Regions from separate parts of the Rahnella sp. AN3-3W3 genome, predicted to be linked through region 2. Evidence: predicted binding sites of a transcription regulator. Region 2 holds the regulator's gene; each other region holds the start of a gene.

Region 1 (3,326 bases), on a different contig from region 2:
TACCAACCAGCGTCGCAATCCATACTGGATCAAACGGGTTAATACCGACGGTTGGTGCAACCATCACGGCCAGCATTGTCGGGTACAGACCTGCGCATCCGTTCTGGCCGATAGTGGCACCAAAGGAAGCGGCAAAGCTTGCGATAGATTCCGGAATACCCAGACGACGCGTTTGCGCTTCAACACTCAGCGGAATGGTTGCCGCACTGGAACGACTGGTGAACGCGAAGGTCAGCACCGGCCAGACTTTACGGAAGAATTTCGCAGGATTCACGCCAGTGAAAGAAAGCAGTACGGCATGAACCACAAACATAATCCCCAGACCCAGATAAGACGCGACCACGAAGCTGCCGAGTTTAATGATGTCCTGAATGTTGGAACCGGCAACCACTTTGGTCATCAGCGCCAGAACACCGTACGGAGTCAGTTTCATGACCAGACGTACCAGTTTCATCACCCATGCCTGCAGGGTATCGATGAAGACCAGAACACGAGGGCCTTTTTCTGCGTCATCTTTTACCAGCTGCAAGGCGGCAACACCCACGAAAGCAGCAAAGATAACGACGCTGATGATTGACGTCGGACTTGCGCCAGTCAGGTCAGCAAACGGGTTCTTAGGAATAAAGGAAAGGATTAACTGAGGCACGCTCAGGTCAGCCACTTTGCCTACATAGTTTGACTGAATCGCAGTCAGACGCGCGGTTTCCTGCGTACCTTGTACCAGACCCTCAGCGGTCAGACCAAACAGGCCGGTAACAAAGATACCCACCAGCGAGGCAATCAGCGTGGTGAAAAGCAGGGTACCGATGGTCAGGAAACTGATTTTGCCCAGCGAAGACGCGTTATGAAGTTTTGCTACCGCACTCAGAATCGAAACGAAGACCAGCGGCATGACAATCATTTGCAGCAACTGGACGTAGCCGTTACCGACAATGTTGAACCAGGTAATAGAGGTTTTCAGTACCGGATCGTCGGAACCATAGATCAGCTGTAAAGCCAGACCAAACACAACACCCATGGCCAGACCGAGTAATACTTTTTTTGCCAGACTCCATTGCTTGTGGCGGGTTTGCGCCAGCAGCAACAGGAGAACAACGAAAACCACTACGTTAAGAACGAGCGGAAGATTCATACCGAACTCCAGACTTATAGTTTTGATATTTAAAACGGGTGTCCCCGACAGGGTTTGCACCATCCCAAAGCAATGGTGAGCAGAATATCAGTTTGGACACCTGAACATTTATATCCAAAAAGAATGCTTTATAACTTTTTGGGTTGATTCGTATCAAATATCGCCAAGTTGCGGGTGTTTTATGCCGGTCAGATGAACAATTTCAGGATGTGATTAAAAATATCAGGATTGATTGCACCAATGATGGGCGTCCAGTCGGGCCAGAACAGCGTTAACCCGACCAGCATCAGACACAACGTCCGTTCCAGCTGATTGCCTTTTTGACTGTTGATGATCGGCAGACGAAAGCGCCAGCGACATGGCCAAAGCAGGGGAACGCCAGCTGGCGTCAGCATATCCGCAAGAATGTGGCTCAGATAACCAATGATCATGGCGTGGAAAGCGTCTACCGGAATGACCCAGTCGTGCGGAAAATGCGTGCGCAAAAGGAAGATACCGCCCGCCACAGCCAGTAAACTGTGGGTAAAACCGCGGTGACCGAATGCCCGGGCGATTGGATGGGAAAGCCACTTCAGACGCTGACCTAGCACGGATTTCGGATGGTCGATGTCGGGCAATAAACAGGTAAGCAGGGACCCTGGAATAATATGCCACCAGTCGCCGAGCGCCAGCTCCGGAGAGAGCTGCGCCTTTTTGGCAAATACCGCACAGGCGATTGAGAAAATGAGATGGCCTTCCGCCGTCATGACGCGTCCGAACTGGATAACTGTTATTTTATCCAGTATAAGTGAAACTGTCACAATCTTGGAAGAGACACCCTGTAACTAATTGTCAACGGACTGATTAAAAAGAAAAAGGCGTATAGAAATACGCCATTTGATTGTCACATTCTGAGCAGTTATCTCGCCAGCCAGCCGCCATCTACCGCAATCGTGTAACCGTTGACGTAATCGGAGGCTTTTGAGGCAAGAAACACTACCGGCCCCATGACATCTTCCGGTAAACCCCAGCGTCCGGCCGGGATCCTGTCGAGAATTTCTTTGCTGCGATCGTCATCGGCGCGAAGTTGCTCGGTGTTGTTGGTGGACATGTAACCCGGCGCGATTGCATTGACATTAACCTTATGCTTTGCCCATTCGTTAGCCATCAGCCGGGTAATCCCCATGACTGCGCTTTTAGATGCGGTATAGGAAGGAACGCGGATCCCGCCCTGATACGACAACATAGAGGCAATATTAATGATTTTGCCGCCATTGCCTTGTTTAATGAACTGCTTCGCTACTGCCTGAGACATAAAGAACAGCGTCTTACTGTTCACATTCATTACGTCGTCCCAGTTTTTCTCGCTGAACTCGATAGCATTTTCGCGGCGGATAATTCCAGCGTTATTGACCAGGATGTTGATATGGCCGAATTCAGAGACGGCTTTTTCGATAAGCGTCGGGATTTCTATAATACTGCTAAGGTCGGCGCGTAAATCGAGAAAGCGGCGGCCGGTGGCGATAATCTTTTGTTCTGTCTCTTCTGGCGCGGACTGGTTGATACCCACAATATCGCAACCCGCCTGAGCGAGACCCAACGCCATGCCCTGGCCAAGTCCGGTATTACAACCGGTCACGATGGCGACTTTGCCGTTTAATTCAAATGAATCGAGGATCATATTCAGAGTCTCTTTTGCAACGGCATGTTCGCCATAAAAATTGAGTGGCTCCGCCTGCGGTGACAGAGCCAGAGAGTTAGCGCAGTTCGCTGACCTTGACGTGATCCATATCGTCGAATACCTGATTTTCTCCCACCATACCCCAGATGAAGGTGTAGTTTTTGGTCCCTACGCCCGCATGAATCGACCAGCTTGGGGAAATTACCGCCTGCTCGTTATGCACTAATAAATGACGGGTTTCCTGCGGCTGCCCCATCATGTGGAATACCGCCGTTTCCGCTTCCATGTTGAAGTAGAAATAGACTTCCATGCGGCGCTCGTGGGTGTGGCAAGGCATGGTATTCCACAGGCTACCTTCTTCAAGCTTGGTCAGTCCCATGGTCAGCTGGCAGGTTTCCAGTACGTCCGGCACGATAAATTTATTGATAGTGCGGCGGTTGCTGGTCGCTGCGTCGCCGATAGTTTGTGGTGAGGCTTCCGCCAGCGTGATCTTTTTGTTTGGAAAAGTGGTATGTGCAGGGGCGCTGTTATAGT
Region 2 (3,326 bases):
TGGCGTACGTGCCCACTTCCATCACGTGCTCATAACCGATGTAAATCGGCACTAACGTAATCGGACGTGAACCGCCGCGCAGCATGGCCTGAATGGTCATCGCCAGCGTACCGGTTTTCGGTTCCAGCAGACGTCCGGTTCGTGAACGGCCACCTTCCACAAAGTATTCGACCGAATAACCGCGGCTGAACAACTCGCCCAGATATTCGCGGAAAACGGTGGAATAAAGCTTGTTGCCCTTAAAGGTACGACGGATGAAGAACGCACCCAGACGACGGAAAATCGGGCCAGCCGGCCAGAAATTCAGGTTGATACCGGCAGCGATATGCGGCGGCACCAGCCCCTGGTGATAGAGCACGTAAGACAGCAGCAGGTAATCCATATGGCTGCGGTGGCAGGGCACATACACAATTTCCTGACCATCAAGCGCCAGCTGACGGACACGTTCAGCATTGTTGACGTTGATGCCTTTATACAAGCGGTTCCACGTCCAGCTCAGCACGCGGTCTGACAGACGCACGGCCTCATAAGAGAAGTTCGCCGCGATTTCTTCCATCAGCGCGATAGCATTCTGCTGGGCTTTTTCGTGGGAAATTTTCTTGCTGCGGGCTTCGTCTTCGATCGCTTTTTCGATGGCTTTGGAAGCCAGCAATTTATTGAATAAATCCTGACGAGCCGGAAGACGCGGGCCGACCGCTGCCAGACGCTGGCGGGAGAAATGCATACGCGCCACGCGTGCCAGTTTCTGAGCGATGGTTTTGTCGGTGCCGTGCTCTGTCGCCATATAGCGCAGGGAAACGGTATTGGAGAAACGGACAAAACTGTCACGTCCGAGCCACAAGACGGCAAAGAATTTCTGGATGCCATTCAGTACGCGCAGATGCGGCGTATCATCCTGACCTTCACGGCCCGGCGCACGGCCAAACATCACGGAAACCGGCAGCATTTGAATGTCTAAATCCGGATTGTTGCGGTGCAAATCCAGATAGTCGTGGAACAGCTTTACGGATTCCTGCTTCGGCGTGTAATACGAGAACACGCGCGGGCCTTCAGCAATGAAAACATGGCTTGGCAGCAGCGTTCCGTCGATTTCCAGCGGAATAAGGGGATCGGGCAGATTCTCTGCCAGACATTGCGCACGCAACGTCAGCAAGTCTGCTTTGGAGTTGTAAGGCAATACGTACAAAATCGGGCGCGTCGGGTCCAAATGCAACTCGGTAACCGGATCTGAAGGTATGACCTTGCTCTTTACCAGCAATGAGAGTGGTAAATTCAATAATGTGTAATAAAGTCTACGCCAACCTGACATAAAAACGTGAAGCCTCTTGTTAGCCATTTCGCCGCAAGGATACCAGAAAGATCCGTGGAGATCTGTGGTCATATAAAAGCTAAAATACGGCACACTTTTAAGGACAACCCTTCAAGGATCAGTACCCGAAATGGCGAACCAAGTCACTGGATTTACCCGAATTTATAAAGCGGCCGGATATTCCTGGAAAGGATTGAAAGCCGCATGGCAGAACGAAGCGGCTTTTCGCCAGGAAGCCAGCGTGGCTATCCCGTTAATTTTGTTATCTTTCTGGCTCGATGTCAGCACGGTTGAACGCATTTTGCTTGTAAGCTCCGTGATGCTGGTCTGCGTCACCGAGTTGCTCAACAGTGCGGTGGAATGCGCGATTGACCGTATCGGCCCTGAGTTTCACGTGCTCTCAGGGCGGGCAAAAGATATCGGTTCTGCTGCCGTACTTCTGACCATCATATTGGCGATTTTTGTCTGGGTCAGTATCTTTTGGCCGCGATGGTTCTGATCTGGAATCTGTATTCCAGGAATCACCGTTATGCCCTGTTTTTATTCAATCTTAGGTTTTCATTGACCGTTTAGCTGTATATACTCACAGCAAGACTGTATAAACAACCAGGGGGCGGAATGAAAGCTTTAACGACCAGACAACAAGAGGTCTACGACCTTATTCGCGATCATATCTCCACCACCGGTATGCCACCGACTCGCGCAGAGATTGCATCGCGTCTGGGTTTCCGTTCTCCCAATGCGGCGGAAGAACACCTGAAAGCGCTGGCACGTAAAGGCGTTATCGAGATTGTCTCCGGTGCATCTCGTGGTATCCGTCTGCTGATGGAAGAAGAAGAAGGTTTACCGCTGATCGGCCGCGTTGCCGCCGGTGAGCCGCTGCTGGCACAGCAACATATCGAAGGGCATTATCAGGTTGATCCGGCGATGTTCAAGCCGAGCGCCGATTTCCTGCTGCGCGTCAGCGGGATGTCGATGCGTGATATCGGTATCCTCGACGGCGATTTGCTGGCCGTGCATAAAACGCAGGACGTGCGTAACGGCCAGGTTGTCGTGGCGCGTATCGATGATGAAGTCACCGTGAAACGCCTGAAAAAGCAGGGCAGCGTGGTGCAGTTATTGCCTGAGAACAGCGAATTCCAGCCGATCGTGGTGGATTTACGCGAACAGAATTTCAGCATTGAAGGGCTAGCCGTAGGCGTCATCCGTAACGGCAACTGGATCTGACCTTCGTACTTCGAGCTGCAGACGCGTTGGCTGCGTGCGTTTACCCGAATCACTGACTCATGTCAGCTCATCGGGATTCTCTTACTTGCCGCCTTCCTGCAACTCGAATTACTCGCTCAGAAATTGCTGAGTCAGAAATTGCTGTGTCAGATAGAGAAGACTAAAAAACATTGAATATGGATGGCGGCCGCCTCTGGCATCCATGTGAATTCAAAGAGAAATGCGTTTCTCTCATCATCGCCCCTTTCGGGGCGATGTCATTTTAGGCATAACCTGAACCTCCGGCATGAGATTCTCTATGCAACATCATTCCCTGCGACAATCATTCAAAAATACCTTTCTAAGCCCCGCGGATAAAGCACTCTGGACCCTGGCGTTACCGATGATTTTTTCCAATATCACGGTGCCTCTTCTTGGTCTGGTCGATACCGCAGTGATCGGTCATCTCGACAGTGCCGATTATCTCGGTGGTGTGGCGGTTGGTTCGATGGTCACGACTTTCCTCTTCATGATGCTGCTGTTTCTGCGCATGAGCACCACCGGCATGACCGCACAGGCGCTGGGCGCAAAAGACAATCAGTTGCTGGCTCGTGCTTTTGTGCAGCCCTTTTTGCTGGCGGTGCTGGCCGGTGTCATCATCCTGTTATTTCGCCATCCGCTGATGGAGCTGGCGTTTCATGTCGTGGGTGGCAGTCAGTCGGTGCTGGAACAGGCGAGGCTGTTTATCGAAATCCGCTGGTACAGTGCGCCTGCTTCTCTGGCGAATCTGGTGATCCTCGGCTGGTTGCTG
Region 3 (3,326 bases), on a different contig from region 2:
TTTTTTAGCCGTAAAACATTCACGCCCGCTATCAATTTCTCGTTTTGAGATCTCATACCAACTTTCTGTCACCTATTTTGTTTTACTACCCGATGTTAGGAAATGTTACGGAAATGATTCCGTAATGAAAATAAAATAGCTGCACGTAAGGAAGCTAACATGAAAAGACTCACCACTTTTTGCCTCGCGGGACTTGTATCATTTAATGCGTTTGCCCTGACCGGCAACGATGCCACCACCAAACCGGATCTCTACTATTTAAAGAATGACCAGGCCATCAACAGCCTGACTTTACTGCCACCGCCACCGGCTGTGGGCAGCATTGCGTTCCTCAATGACCAGGCGATGTATGAGCAAGGCCGTCTGCTGCGTTCAACCGAGCGCGGCAAGCAGGCTGCTGAAGATGCAAACCTGAGCGGAGGCGGTGTGGCGAATGCCTTCTCCGGTGCGTTTGGATCACCGATCACCGCCAAAGACACGCCGGAACTGCACAAGCTGCTGACCAATATGATTGAAGATGCCGGAGATCTGGCGACGCGTGGCGCGAAAGAGAAGTACATGCGTATCCGCCCGTTTGCCTTCTACGGCGTCCCGACCTGTAACACCACCGAGCAGGATAAGCTTTCGAAGAACGGCTCTTATCCTTCAGGTCATACGTCTATTGGCTGGGCAACGGCGTTAGTGCTGACTGAAATCAACCCGCAACGTCAGGATCAGATCCTGCAGCGTGGCTATGATTTAGGCCAGAGCCGCGTGATTTGCGGATACCACTGGCAGAGTGATGTGGATGCAGCGCGTATCGTCGGTTCTGCGGTTGTAGCAACGCTGCACACCAACGACGCTTTCCAGCAGCAACTGAAGAAAGCTAAAGAAGAGTTCGCGAAACAACACAAATAAGCGTCTTTCAGAAAATTTTTATTTTCAAATATCGCTTATAAAAAACAAAAAAACCGGCCTGATAAGCCGGTTTTTTTACGGAGAGCAGAAAGCGATTCAGGCCGCTTTAACCGCACGCGTCTTTTTAGGAGCTGGCGCTGCTGCGGTTTCTTCGGTGTTTTCTTCCGCTGCTTCTTCTGTTTCAGCTTCAGTCACTGCCGGTTCTTCAATCTGCGCGACAGGTTCTTTTGCAGCTTCTTCTTCCGGCAGCTTGCTGGTGCGCAGGATGTGCTGAACGGTATCTTTTTGCTCAGCCAGGCGAAGGGCAATGTTTTCTGCCAGCGATTCATCGATCTCAAGTTCGCTCTGCAACAACCAGTCAGTAAAAGCATCTGCCATATCGAGCATTTTGTCGTAAGCGTCCGCTTCTTTCTTATTGGCAAATGTCATTTTTTCTTCACCTTTTCTGACGACAACAAACTTTGTTTCAACAGCCATGATTCGCTCCTTATACTGTAATTATATACAGCATACCAATAATCAATGCAGGATACATCATCCAGCCTGTTTTTTATAGTGCGGCGCAGGCGTGAATTTCTTCCAGATAACCGCTAAGGTTGAAAATAACCCGTTTTATAACGTACTCGTGAGGATTCTGTGACAAATGTGAAAGAAGTCTGCAACTGGAGCAAAGACGCCTACCGGATAACCACCGACATCAGCCAGCTGGATATTCCTGCCGTCCACGCCTATCTGACCCGCTCGAGCTGGGCGCCGGGAATTGACGAGCAAACGGTGCGCGATGGCGCGGAAAACAGCCTCAATTTCAGCTTGTTCGACGATGAAAAACAAATCGGTTACGCACGTTTCATTACTGATTACGCCACCTTTGCCTATCTGTGCGATGTGTATGTGTTAGAGGAATATCAGGGGAAAAATCTGGGAGCATGGCTGATTGAATGTGTTCAGTCGCATCCGGTCACCGCCCGGCTGCGCAGAATGGCGCTGTTTACCTCAACGGCACCCTGGCTGTATGAGAAGTTTGGCTATACGCCGGTGAACGAGCCCAATTACACCTGGGTGATCACCCGTCCGGGGCTTTATCTGAAGAAAGACTGATCAAGGCTAGTGAAGGATTCGAGGGTTTTAGCCAGCATCCGTCATTTCAGTCACCATCCGCACAAAATTATCGCGGATTAAATCCTCTCTGCGCGGATCCCATGCGATCCCGACCTGCCAGCGGGTGGCTTTGCCACTCAGCGGCAGCGTCTTCAGTCCTGGCGGCGCAATATGCATGACACTATTGGGCAGCAGCGCGACACCAACACCGGCGACAACCAGCGCGACAATCGTCTGGATATCTTCGGACTGCTGTACGAAAGGCGTGTGCAACTGGTTTTCATCCAGAAAGCGGTCAGTTTGTGCGTTCAGCCCCCGCCCGCGATCGGGGTATAAACGCAGCAGCGGTTTCTGTTTCAGCCAGCCTGCGACCGTCGTTCCGTCGTCAGCGGGCACCACACACACCAGTTGATCTTCAAACAAGGTGTGATAACTCAACGGTGCAGCCGGTGGCACGCGCACAAATCCAGTCTGTAATTCCCCGCTTTGCAACATGTCGTATTGCACGGCAGAAGGCAGATCTTCCAGCGTGATATCCACACCGGGATATACTGCCCTGAACCTGGCGATGCATTGCGGCGCAAAGGTAAAACTCGACAGGCCAAATCCCGCCGCCAGTAACCCTTGACCGCCCTTTTCCACCTGACCGACGTGCTGCATAAAGGCCGTCATCTGACGCAGCACCTTCTCCGCTTCGGGCAAAAGTCGTCGCCCTCCCGGCGTAAGCGTGGTGCCATGGCGTCCGCGATCAAACAGCATCACGTTAAGGCGGGATTCCAGCAAACTGATCTGCTTGGTCAGCGCCGGTTGCGAGATGGAAAGAGTATCAGCCGCCGCTGCATAATTCCCTGCCTGCGCCAGCGTGACGAAAGCTTTGAGCAAACGCGTATTCATTTTGCATTCCGTTTAGTTATCAGAACCAGAAAATACTTCATTATAAAGTTATCAGCCGCATTGCTTTAATACCAGCGTGAACCCTAAACCTTAACGTTACGGAGAATGACAATGTCGGCATCGATTAAAACGGCGGTAGTTCAGTTTCAGCATCAGGCCGGAAACAAAAAATATAATCTGATGATGATGGAGGGTTTTATCCAGCAGGCGGCGATTAACGACGTACAAATTCTGGCTTTCCCGGAAATGTGTATCACCGGCTACTGGCATGTGCCGAAACTGGATAACGACGGTGTGGCGGCGCTGGCCGAATCCGTCGAAACTGGTTCGTCTGTGCGCCTTATCCGCAAACTGGCCGTGAAACATCAGATGCTGATTGGTGCCGGTTTTATCGAGCGGGGAGATGACGGTCGTCTTTATAACGCCTATGCCGCCTG
Region 4 (3,326 bases), on a different contig from region 2:
CGCACTGTACGCGCTGTTATCGAGCATCGTTTCGTCGAGGTCGACGACGACGGCTTTCTTCTGTCCGGCCAGCGGCTGGGCGTTATCAAACGCCATTTTCGCCGTGTTAAAGGCCTGATACGCCAGCGCCTGATACTCACCGGATTGCTGGAACCAGTTCAGCGCCATCACCGACTGATCGTTCAGTTTCTGTTGGGCGTCCGTTTTTTGCTGCGCGCAGCCGCTGAGGGCCAGCATGATTAAAGCACTGGTGGTGCAAAGCGAAATTTTATTCATGGGTTATCCCTGCTTGTTAAGAAAGATTCGCATTCATCAAAATCGTTAAAACTGTAGCAGATTCAGCGGGGTGTGGAAGCCTAAATGGCGATTTACGCGAGGTGTGCCGAAAAATAACACAAATAAAAAAGGCCGGAGGGTGAGTCCGGCCGAAGAATGTCAAGACAGAGAATAATGAGGTGGTAAAGCGCCTGTTTTAGAACTAATTATCAGAACTGATAGACCAGACCAACGGCGGTAATGTCGTCGTTGTTCAGAGCCAGTTTATTATCGTCGGATAGCTGGTTGATTTTATAATCAACATAGGCAGACATGTTTTTGTTGAAATAATAGGTTGCTGCTACGTCAACATATTTAACCAGGTCGGCATCACCGATGTTTTCAATATCTTTTGCTTTAGTCTGGACATAACCCAGTGAAGGGCGCAGGCCATTTTCAAACTGATATTGTGCAACGGCTTCGAAGGTCTGGGTTTTATTTGCAAAACCACTTCCTGCCGGTGCGCCTGCAATTCCACCTGGTACGGTAATGGCCAGCATATTACGGGTTTCAGCATACATGGCGGCTAAATAAACGCCATTGTCATCATATTTCATGCCGCCAGTCCATGCCTCAGCTTTATCGCCTTTGCCGTAAGCGGAATTACTCTGCGCCGTGGTGCGGTCAGAAGACGCATACGCGCCGCCGAAGCTCACGCCGGTATCACCCAGTGCGTAAGTGGTAGACAGTGAATAACCGTCACCGTTGGCTGTGCTGCTGCCGCGACCGTCGTTTTCATTTTTACCCTGGTACTGAACGGCTACGTTCAGACCGTCAACCAGGCCGAAGAAGCCGCGGTTACGGTACGTGGCGACGCCATTGGTACGGCCCGTCATGAAGCGGTCAGCTTTGGTGTAACCGTCACCGCCGAATTCAGGGAACATATCGGTCCAGGCTTCAACGTCGTACAGTGCGCCGTAGTTACGTCCATAGTCGACGGAGCCGTATTGACCAAATTTCAGACCGGCAAAGCCCAGACGGGTTTTGGTGCCGGTGGTGCTTGGCGTTTTGCTGTCAGATTCAGCATGGTTAGCCATGACGTTGTATTCCCACTGGCCGTAGCCGGTGATCAGGTCATTGATTTGGGTCTGGCCTTTAAAACCGAAACGCACGTAACTCTGGTCGCCATCACTGCCGGGAGCATCAGAGAAATAATGCAGACCTTTCACTTTTCCGTACAGGTCCAGTTTATTGCCGTCTTTATTATAAACTTCCGCTGCGTGTGCGCCTGATGCAATCAATAAACCAGGAATTAAAAGTGCCAGAATATTACGTTTCATGAATTTTACCCTGCATTCTTTATTAAAAGCTTTTCATAAAAGCTTTATATGAAGTCTTGTGGAAAGACGCTAATCATCATTTTTGCTGTGCATTCCGTATGGACTCGGATTTTTCTCAGCGAGAGTTTTTTACCGTATATTTGTGATCAATTTATGACAGTCAGAAATGAACTTTTTCTTTTTTTACACGTCCTCCTTTTTTTCTGCATAAATTTACACCACAGGAAATGCCCTTAACCAAGATTTCGGGCTGCGCCAGAAGCCGGTCTGTGGGACAATAGCCGGGACATTCCTGTCTCACTTCCAACAAAAAAAGAGATGCATGGCGCTTTCCCCCGCAGTAAAAAATCAGATAAGCCAGTGGTACAAAGCCCTGCAACAGCAAATCCCGGATTTCATTTCCCGCGCTCCGCAACGTCAGATGATTGCAGAAGTGGCGAAGGCGTTCTCGGGGGATTCTGCACGGCATCTGGCCATCGAAGCGCCGACTGGCGTCGGGAAAACGTTGTCTTATCTCATCCCCGGCATTGCTGTCAGTCGTGAAGAAGAAAAACCGCTGATTGTCAGCACGGCAAACGTGGCGTTGCAGGATCAGATTTTCAGCAAAGATTTACCGCTGCTGAAAAAAATCATTCCGGATCTGAAATTTACCGGCGCTTTTGGTCGCGGGCGTTACGTGTGTCCGCGAAATCTGGCGGCGATGAGCAATGAAAATGCGCAGGGCGATCTGGGATTATTTCTTGGTGATGAACTGGCACCTTCCAGCGGCGAAGAACAGAAACTGTGTAAAACGCTGGAAACCGCGCTGTCACGCTACGAGTGGGATGGTTTACGCGATCACTACCAGAAGACTATCGACGATCCGCTGTGGATCAAAATCAGCACAGATAAAGCCAACTGCCTCAGCCGTAACTGTCATTACTTTCGCGAATGCCCGTATTTTGTGGCGCGCAAAGAAATTGAAAGCGCAGATGTAGTAGTGACCAACCACGCGCTGGTGATGGCGGCACTGGAATCCGAATCCGTGCTGCCACCGGCAAAAGACCTGCTGCTGGTGCTCGACGAAGGGCATCATCTGCCGGAAGTGGCCCGCGACGCGCTGGAAGTCGACGCGGAAATCACCGCGATGTGGAATAACCTGCAACTCGATAATTTTGTCCGCCAGATTGAACAATGTCTGGCGCTGTTTACGCCGAAGAATCCGCCGCCGCTGACCAATGCCGAGCGTCTGCATAATCACTGCGCCGAAATGCGCGAACTGCTGCTGTCGATTGAACAGACCGTGGGACAGTATTTACCCCCGGATGAGCCGGAAGCCGAATACCGTTTCGAACTGGGATTATTACCGCCGGAGCTGACAGAGCAGTGCAGCCGCCTGTTTAAACTCACCGATGGTCTGCGCAGTCTGGCGGAATACATGGTGAATGACCTCAGCGAGAAGACCGGCAAACACGACATTATGCGTCTGCATCGCGCGATTTTGCACATGAGCCGGATGCAGGGCTATCTCGAAACCATGAGCAAACTGTGGCGGCTGGCGGCGCTGGATAAAGCGTCCAATGCGCCGATTGGCAAATGGGTGACGCGGACTTATTTCGATAACCAGACGCATCTGGTCTTCCATTGCGCGGGGATACGCGTCAGCGAGCAGCTGGAAAAAATGCTGTGGCGCAAAGTGCCGCACGTGGTGATTACCTCTGCGACGTTGCGCTCGCTGAACAGTTTCTCCCG

The links. Region 2 encodes LexA, which represses DNA repair genes until DNA is damaged. Its sites were predicted from a motif close to TNCTGTATGTACATACAGNA; they were not measured.
Region 1: a site for LexA is predicted at 1,897-1,916, ahead of UC15_RS08140 (metal-dependent hydrolase). Genes of this name have one in related genera too.
Region 3: a site for LexA is predicted at 1,388-1,407, ahead of UC15_RS00665 (YebG family protein). Genes of this name have one in related genera too.
Region 4: a site for LexA is predicted at 1,797-1,816, ahead of dinG (ATP-dependent DNA helicase DinG). Genes of this name have one in related genera too.

The regions. Positions count from the first base shown of each region.
Region 1 covers NZ_JYDG01000020.1:102,494-105,819, reverse strand. The annotation lists gene UC15_RS08145 (L-cystine transporter) at 1-1,132, opposite strand, end outside; gene UC15_RS08140 (metal-dependent hydrolase) at 1,321-1,878, opposite strand; gene kduD (2-dehydro-3-deoxy-D-gluconate 5-dehydrogenase KduD) at 2,031-2,792, opposite strand; gene kduI (5-dehydro-4-deoxy-D-glucuronate isomerase) at 2,869-3,326, opposite strand, start outside.
Region 2 covers NZ_JYDG01000006.1:50,226-53,551, reverse strand. The annotation lists gene plsB (glycerol-3-phosphate 1-O-acyltransferase PlsB) at 1-1,309, opposite strand, end outside; gene UC15_RS03135 (diacylglycerol kinase) at 1,440-1,808, shown strand; gene lexA (transcriptional repressor LexA) at 1,928-2,536, shown strand; gene dinF (MATE family efflux transporter DinF) at 2,835-3,326, shown strand, end outside.
Region 3 covers NZ_JYDG01000001.1:141,775-145,100, forward strand. The annotation lists gene phoC (acid phosphatase PhoC) at 160-897, shown strand; gene UC15_RS00665 (YebG family protein) at 994-1,374, opposite strand; gene UC15_RS00670 (GNAT family N-acetyltransferase) at 1,534-1,995, shown strand; gene UC15_RS00675 (LysR family transcriptional regulator) at 2,023-2,889, opposite strand; gene UC15_RS00680 (nitrilase family protein) at 2,995-3,326, shown strand, end outside.
Region 4 covers NZ_JYDG01000015.1:578-3,903, forward strand. The annotation lists gene UC15_RS06960 (5'-nucleotidase, lipoprotein e(P4) family) at 1-276, opposite strand, end outside; gene UC15_RS06965 (porin) at 486-1,595, opposite strand; gene dinG (ATP-dependent DNA helicase DinG) at 1,918-3,326, shown strand, end outside.